DNA from 2 places in the Bacillus sp. AK124 genome. Region 2 is predicted to be linked to the other one. Evidence: riboswitches for the same ligand, from Rfam matches in the RefSeq annotation. Region 2 holds a riboswitch; the other holds the start of a gene.
The links. Region 2 has a riboswitch for glycine ahead of gcvT (glycine cleavage system aminomethyltransferase GcvT). Riboswitches for the same ligand answer to the same signal wherever they lie in the genome.

Region 1: linked by a shared signal. The riboswitch ahead of M1E06_RS00375 (amino acid permease) and the one ahead of gcvT (glycine cleavage system aminomethyltransferase GcvT) in region 2 are both predicted to bind glycine.

What each region holds. Positions count from the first base shown of each region.
Region 1 covers NZ_CP096378.1:63,426-67,854, reverse strand. Annotated here, with positions in the region: gene ahpF (alkyl hydroperoxide reductase subunit F) at 1-1,167, shown strand, start outside; gene M1E06_RS00380 (hypothetical protein) at 1,216-1,338, opposite strand; gene M1E06_RS00375 (amino acid permease) at 1,466-2,818, opposite strand; glycine riboswitch at 2,966-3,045, opposite strand; gene M1E06_RS00370 (helix-turn-helix transcriptional regulator) at 3,283-4,245, opposite strand; gene M1E06_RS00365 (GyrI-like domain-containing protein) at 4,355-4,429, shown strand, end outside.
Region 2 covers NZ_CP096378.1:1,650,236-1,654,664, forward strand. Annotated here, with positions in the region: gene M1E06_RS08405 (DEAD/DEAH box helicase) at 1-1,647, opposite strand, end outside; glycine riboswitch at 1,892-1,996, shown strand; gene gcvT (glycine cleavage system aminomethyltransferase GcvT) at 2,242-3,336, shown strand; gene gcvPA (aminomethyl-transferring glycine dehydrogenase subunit GcvPA) at 3,367-4,429, shown strand, end outside.

The DNA of each region.
Region 1 (4,429 bases), 1.6 Mb from region 2:
TCTTATATCAGCCTCACATGCCACAACTGCCCGGACGTTGTGCAGGCATTGAACATGATGAGCGTGCTCAACCCGAACATCACGCACACGATGATCGATGGTGCGGCATACAAGTCAGAAGTCGAAAGCAAAAACATTATGGCTGTGCCGACCGTATACTTGAACGGCGAATCCTTTGGAAGCGGCCGAATGACGCTTGAAGAAATTCTTGCGAAAATGGGCAGCGGCACAGATGCATCTGAGCTTTCTGATAAAGATCCGTTCGATGTACTCGTTGTCGGAGGCGGACCTGCCGGTGCAAGCGCAGCAATCTATGCGGCGCGCAAAGGCATCCGCACAGGAATCGTTGCCGAACGCTTCGGCGGCCAAGTCCTTGACACGATGAGCATCGAGAACTTCATCAGCGTGAAGCGCACCGAAGGGCCGAAGCTTGCGGCAAGCCTTGAAGAACACGTGAAGGATTACGAGATCGACGTCATGAACCTGCAACGCGCAAAAGGTCTTGAGAAAAAAGATCTTTTCCATCTTGAACTCGAAAACGGCGCTGTTCTGAAAAGCAAAACCGTCATTCTGTCAACTGGCGCACGCTGGCGCAATATCGGCGTACCTGGCGAACAAGAGTTCAAAAACAAAGGTGTCGCATACTGCCCTCACTGTGACGGACCGTTGTTTGAAGGCAAAGACGTCGCCGTCATCGGCGGCGGAAACTCCGGTATCGAAGCAGCGATTGACCTTGCAGGTATCGTCAACCACGTGACTGTTCTTGAGTTCGCACCGGAGCTGAAAGCAGACGAAGTTCTGCAAAAACGTCTCTACAGTCTCCCTAACGTGACTGTCGTGAAAAACGCCCAAACAAAAGAAATCACGGGTGATGAAAACGTAAACGGCATCACTTACGTTGACCGTGAAACAGGAGAAGAAAAACACGTCGAGCTCCAAGGCGTCTTCGTCCAAATCGGTCTTGTGCCGAACACGGAATGGCTCCCTGAAACCGTCGAACGCAACCGCATCGGCGAAATCGCAGTCGACAAACGCGGCGAAACAACCATCCCTGGCCTATTCGCTGCCGGCGACTGCACAGACGGACCATATAACCAAATCATTATTTCAATGGGATCGGGGGCAAATGCCGCATTAGGGGCGTTTGATTATTTGATCCGGAACTAACACGAAAGACGCTATGCTGCTTAAACGGCAGTATGGCGCTTTTTTATGTTATAACCCATATAAATGGGACTTCACATCATGGCCGACAAACGCTTTCCATATGATCAAATTGTACGGATAGGACCAAGCGGGATATTGCGATTGTCCATTCATGTATGAATTGTATTCCATGACTCCATTCCTCTCGTTCTCATGTCTACATTAAATATAAACCTATAAAAGGAAACGGTTAATCAAAAATAAAGACGGCATACTGCATGCAGTACACCGTCTTTTTCAAGAGATTTAATTTGACTCATCATGTTCTTTTTGTCCTGTTTTTTTTCATCCAAAATAAAATAAACAATACAATAAACCATAGAGGAGTCAGCAGCAAGGCCGGGCGAGTCGCATCCGCATACAGCATAATCATGAGAATGACCGCAAACATCGCCAGGACAACATAATTGATAAACGGCGCGAATGGCGCTTTGAATGTTGATGCTGCGTGTAAGTGCGGACGGGTTTTCCTGTATCTAATATGGCTGACAAGAATCACACCCCACACCCATATGAAACAAATCGCGCTGATGGTTGTCACGATCCCAAAGGCTTGTTCCGGTATCAGTTTGCTTAATAGCGCCCCTGCTGACAGGACAATGGTTGATACCCATAACGCGTGACTCGGCACATGGTTTTTATTCAGCTTCGCAAAATTGGCCGGGCCCTGTTTCGTTTTACTTAAATTGTACAGAATCCGGCTTGTTGAAAACATCCCGCTGTTACAAGCAGACGCGGCTGACGTTAATACAACAAAATTAATGATTCCCGCGGCAAGCGGGATGCCGACTAAGCTGAAGGTTTTCACAAAAGGACTTTCCGCTGCATTCAGTTCCATCCAAGGGTTAATACATAATAAGACGATAAGCGCGCCGACGTAGAAAAATAAAATCCGTAAAGGAATTTTATTAATAGCCGATGGAATATTTTTTTTCGGGTTCGACGTTTCCGCCGCCGATACACCTACTAATTCCACACCGACATATGCAAAGATCACCATTTGGAAAGAAAGCAAAAAGCCTGAAAATCCGTTTGGAAACAAACCGCCATGCTCCCAAAGGTTGGTAACCGAAACCGTTCCTGTATGCGTCTTAAACCCGATCACCAGCAAAATAACACCGATGACAATTAACGCAAGAATCGTGATCACCTTTATTAAAGCGAACCAAAATTCCAATTCTCCAAAAAGCTTGACAGTCAACAGATTGAGCCCTAATAAAATGAGTAAACAGATAAGTGCAGGGACCCACTGCGGAATATCAAACCAATATTTCACATAGACACCGACGGCAATCACATCCGCCATAGCCGTCATAATCCAGCAAAACCAATAGGTCCACCCGGTGACAAACGCCGCACGCGGCCCCAGATACTCCTCGGCAATATCGGTTAACGATTGATAACCCGCTTTAGATAACAGCAATTCTCCCAATGCCCGCATCACGAAAAAAAGCGCAATACCTACAATGAAATACGCAAAGATGATAGAAGGACCCGCCAATTGAATCGCCTTACCGGAGCCTAAAAACAACCCGGTGCCAATCGTCCCGCCAATAGCGATAAGCTGTACGTGCCGATTGGATAAGTCCCTCTTTAATTCCCGCTGTTCCACATCAAACTCCTCCTTACCTCTCTAGTGAACGACGAGCAGTAAAAAAGCCCATAAAAAAAGAGATTGGATGTCCTCCAATCTCGCGGTCATAAGAATATCAAAATATATTTGTGCCGCTGACAATCATCAGCACGACAAATACATATTCGGTACTCTTCTGTCCTTTTGCCTGAGATTGTGAACCCTTCGGCGCCGCAGAATTCCGCGGTCTCTCCAGAAGCTGCTCCTGCTGTAGTGCGACCCACAGCAATCATAGCTTGCATGTATTGAGTTTTTCGATAGAGATAATTACTATCGGATAACTTTTAATTTTAATAGAGGTTGAGTGATTTGTCAATGGTCCTATTTATAGTTAACGCTAGTATTCTTAAACTCACCTATACTAGCGACAATATTTTCACCTGGTTTATAAATCAGCTTCTATTACGGAATCCTTTCGAAAATTGGGGTTTAACTGGCACTGCTCATGGGCAGAATAAGCATAATCTCTCTTGTAAACCTTCTAATACTTCTTCTGGTACTTCCCTGACCTTGATATCTTCACCTAGGAAAAGCAGCCAATTTGTTATTTCGGACAATTCTTCGGGATGATTCACATTGATAAAAGTCTTTAGAATGGCTGCGGTTTGATAAGGATTCGTATAGGAAATTGAAATTTTTAAAGGATGATATTTTTTGAATTGGGCAATCGCCTGTGGACCAAGTTCAAGCACAAGGTTGATTACTTCTTCCTGCTTACCTAGTTTCTCTAAAATCTTTTTCTTACTTATTCTTTTTTTCACAGAGTATGGTTTGACATTGGTAAGATTGTCCACAGGGAAAATCCTCCTCCTTTCATCCTTTAAGTCAAAGCCTTCAATCAGCCAAAGGCCTTTTTCATGATAAAGGTGCAGAAGATAAATGGGATAAGTCTTTATTACCTTCTCTTCTTTGATGGTAATCAATAAATAGCTATCCAAAAGAAGGAGCTGGATGAGTTTTTCTAACATGGGATGGGGGAGATCTGAAAGCTCAAGCAGGTCGGGATTATTGGGGTTTGTCCCTTCAAAAAGCAAGATTCGATTTAAAAAAACTAGGGCCTCTTGCTGGTTTTCTGAGATAAGGCCCAGTAATTTTTCAGCTAAAGACTGACGGCTCTTTAGATAAGGGAGTTGTTGATTTCTTGTAGCCATAAAAGCGATAAAAAGAGCTTTAATCTCATGATCGGTAAAGCGAACAGCAGGCAGGACAGAGTGGTTCATGACAAAATAACCCCCGCTCCTTCCAACTTCAGCAACAAGCGGCATCCCCATAGCTTCAATTTCCCTGATATCCCTGATAGCTGTCGAACGAGAGATGTGAAATTCCTGCATGATTTCAGAAATTGTAAAGTGGGCGCGGTTGTTGATATACCGCATGATGATATTAATCCGTTCAACTTTTTTCATCGGGGCCTCCTAAACAGTATCATTTTTTGACATGATTTAAGGTTATTATAAACGCATCAAGTGAAAAGACAAATCATTTGATTATTTTAAAAAAAGGAAGGTTTTGAATATGAAAAATTACACGCTGGAGGAAAAAGACAGCTTTACCGTTTTTGGTATTGGAACGGAGCTTGAGAGCGATTAC
Region 2 (4,429 bases):
TTCATTTCCGTATGAAATGAAAGAGGTTAAGTTTTCCATTTTAATCTTCATTTCCTCGTCTGTCGCGGAGTAAAAGAGAATGTCATGAAGGTGGTCTTCAAAATTGCCGACCTCGATTTTTGTTAAAATATCATCCAAGTCTCCGACGACTTTTTCGAACAAATGGATCTTTTCATAGAGAAGTTTTAAAATATGCTCTTCTACGGTATGCTTTGTTGCCATGTTGTAAATGTAAACATCGCGTTCCTGGCCGAGCCGGTGAATCCGGCCGATCCTTTGTTCGAGACGCATCGGGTTCCACGGAAGGTCATAGTTGATGATTTTATTGCAAAATTGAAGGTTGATCCCTTCACCGCCTGCTTCAGTCGCGATCAGAACTTGAACTTTGCCCCTGAACAAATCTTTCATCCAGTCTTTCTTTCCTCTTTTAAATCCGCCTCTGAACGGTACAGAACTGATGCCGTTCTGCTGGAGGAACCATTGCAGATAAATCTGCGTCGCCCTGTATTCAGTAAAGATGATGACTTTGTCATCGAGTTCTTGAATGAGCTCAACAACTTTCAGCGCTTTTGAATTTTGCGCGACCTCGTTGACCTTTTCGATCAAATGGTGGATGACAGGTTCGGAGATCACCGGCGCTTCGCGATCCTTTCGGTCAAGCATGTTTTTCAGCGTCATATAGACAGCTTCTCTGCTTGAACAGCATTCGCGCTCCAATGTCATGATTGAGAACATGCTTGATGAATGCTGATGACTTGTCTTCAGCTTTTTAATCTCGTCATACAAAGCCTGTTCTGTAGGAGAAAAGGAAATGGGCACGGTTTCGACATGGCGCTTCGTCCAGGTGATGCCGGTATCATGCCGTCTGTTTCTGATCATGACTTTATTGATAAGGGACTTTAAGCGTTCATGCGCTTCAGCTGAATTGATCTGTTTTGTATAATCTTTGTTGAAGTTGCTTTCATTTCCCAAGTGTCCGGGTTTTAGCAGGGAAACGAGATTAAATATTTCGTCGATCTTGTTTTGGATGGGCGTCGCCGTCAGCATCAGGCAATATTTTTTCTTTAAGCTGCGGACAAACTCGTAATTTTTTGTTTTATTGTTTTTCAGTTTGTGAGCTTCATCAATAATCACCACATCATACTGGATCGACAAAACCGTCTCCCTGTGCGGCGACCGCTTTGCCGTGTCAAGGGAGGAGACGACAACATCGCACTGCTCCCAGACATAGCTTTTTTTCTGTTCCACGGCCGGAATTAAAAACTTTTCCCGCAGTTCCTTCACCCATTGCGAGACGAGCGAGGCGGGGACGAGGATTAAGATTTTCTTGGCCAGCCCGCGAATCATGTATTCTTTTAATATCAGCCCAGCCTCGACCGTTTTGCCGAGGCCCACTTCATCCGCCAAGATGGCTTTTCCGTTCATCTGCTCGACTACCTTCCGGGCGACTTCGAGCTGATGGGGAAGCGGGGTGAAGCCTGGGAGGTGATAAGGGGCCTGCAAGCCTTCAAACGTCGGAATCGCAAGCCTTTTCTGCACTTCACAGGAAAGCTTGTAAAGCTCCCAATTCGCCCATGGTCCGTCTTCATCAAGGTGCTTTTTGAACTGTTCCGGCCACTCGTTGTCGAAATGAATGTCTGGTCTCATCACTAATGCCGCCTTTCTCTTCTGAGATTCAAATGTTCTTTTTTAAAAGAAAATATTGCGTGAAAAAAACGGATTTTACTAACAAATAAACAAAACACGAACATTCTTATTTTAAAATAATAAATTGTTAATGATTTTTCCTGTTGCCCAATTGTTGTGATGATGGTAGGATATTTGTAGATCATCAGTAAAAAAATCATAAGCTTTATATAGTATGTCCATGAAAAGAAATGAATATGAGCGAATGACAGCAAGGGGAGAGACCGATAGCGGGAAACCTTAAAGCGGCGCCGAAGGAGCAAGCTGGGGAAACAGTGAATCTCTCAGGCAAAAGAACTCTTGCTTGACGCAACTCTGGAGAGAGTTTGTATCATATGATGTTTTAACAAACCACCAAAGGGGACATCTTTGCTTTTGATGCAAAGTAAACTTTCAGGTGCCAGGACAGAGAGCCTCAGAACTGACAAAGGGGCTTCTCTGTCCTTTTTTGTGCCGTCCAAAGCGGCGGAACCATCCAGGTGATGTTGGAATCTTTCTTGTTTTCTGATGATTGGCAAACTTGTTTTTAGTTTGAAAAGCGAAGGGGGAAGCAGAATGCTTAAACGAACGCCTTTATTTGACCTTTATAAGGAATATGGCGGAAAAACGATTGATTTTGGCGGCTGGGAACTGCCTGTTCAATTTTCTTCAATTAAAGAGGAGCATGAAGCCGTCAGGACGAAAGCGGGGCTTTTTGACGTCTCACACATGGGGGAGGTCGAAATCACAGGAACAGACAGCCTTCCGTTTTTGCAAAAACTGTTGACAAACGATGTTTCGACACTGAAAGAAGGCGGTGCCCAGTATACGGCCATGTGCTATGAAGACGGCGGAACGATCGACGATCTCCTCGTCTATAAAAAAGCGGCCAATGTCTACATGCTCGTCATTAACGCAGCCAATATCGACAAGGACGTCGATTGGATGAACAAGCACCAAGAAGGAGACGTTTCGGTTCGAAACGTGTCTGGCGAGGTTGCGCTGCTTGCCCTTCAAGGACCGAAGGCCGAATCGATTTTAAAACAGGTCGCAGATAGCGATCTTGCCGGGTTAAAGCTGTTTACGTTCAGGGATGATGCGGCGATTGGCAGCGTGCAGGCGCTTGTGTCCAGAACGGGATACACGGGAGAGGACGGCTTTGAGATTTACTGCCGGAGTGAAGATGCAGCCTACATTTGGAAGCTGCTTATTGAAACGGGCAAGGATTCGGGATTAGTGCCGTGCGGCCTCGGGGCCAGAGATACGCTGAGGTTTGAAGCGAAGCTGCCGCTGTACGGACAAGAGCTCTCAAAAGATATTACACCGATCGAAGCCGGCATCGGATTCGCCGTCAAAACAAACAAAGCCTCGGACTTCTTCGGAAAAGCCGTCCTGGCAAGCCAAAAGGAACATGGAGCGGACAGAAAGCTCGTCGGCCTTGAAATGATCGATAAAGGCATTCCAAGGCACGGCTACGCCGTCTATTATCAAGGCGAACAAGCAGGCGAGGTGACAACCGGCACACAGTCGCCGACCTTAAAGAAAAACGTCGGCCTCGCATTGCTGAAAAAAGAAGCCTGTGCCCTCGACACCGTCGTTGAAGTGGAAATCAGAAATAAGCGCTTGAAAGCCAAAATCGTGAAAACCCCATTTTACAAACGGCAGCCGTAAGTTTGCCAAGGCCGTGAAAGGAGACTGAAGATGAAGCACCGTTACCTGCCAGCTACAGATCAGGATAAAAAAGAAATGCTTGAGGCAATTGGAGTCGAGAAGATCGACGAGCTATTCTCCGATATACCCGAAAGCGTTAAATTTAAAGGGGAATACCAAATTAAAAAGGCAAAGTCCGAGACTGAGCTCACAAAAGAGCTGACGAAACTCGCGGCTAAAAATAAAGATACAGTGATGCACGCCTCTTTTTTGGGAGCGGGCGTATACGATCATTACCAGCCCGTCATCGTGGACCACGTGATTTCGCGGTCGGAATTTTACACGGCTTATACACCGTATCAGCCTGAAATTTCTCAAGGGGAGCTCCAGGCGATCTTTGAATTTCAAACGATGATTTGCGAGCTGACGGGCATGGATATCAGCAACTCGTCGATGTATGACGGGGGAACGGCATTAGCCGAAGCGGCAATGCTTGCTTCAGGACATACAAAAAAGAAAAAAATCGTCGTTTCGGAAACCGTCCATCCCGAATCGCGCGAGGTTTTAGTAACGTATGCGAAAGGACAGTACATCGACGTGGTAGAAGTCCCTGCCAAAAACGGAACAACAGATCTTGCGGCTCTTGATGAAGCCGTCTGCGAAGATACAGCAGCAGTGATCGTCCAATACCCTAACTTTTTCGGGCGAATTGAGCCGCTGAAAGACATTGAACCGATCGCCCATAAAGGGAAAAGCATGTTCATCGTGTCCGCCAATCCGCTGGCTCTCGGGCTTTTAACACCGCCCGGGGCACTGGGAGCTGACATCGTTGTCGGGGATGCCCAGCCGTTCGGAATACCGGCCGCTTTCGGCGGGCCGCACTGTGGATTCTTTGCCGTCACGAAAAAATTGATGAGAAAAGTGCCTGGCCGTCTCGTCGGTCAGACGGAAGATGAAAACGGGAAAAGGGGATTCGTTCTCACCTTGCAGGCGCGCGAGCAGCATATCAGACGGGATAAAGCAACATCAAATATATGCTCCAACCAGGCGCTCAATGCGCTTGCCGCATCAGTCGCCATGACGGCGCTCGGCAAAAAAGGCGTCAAGGAAATCG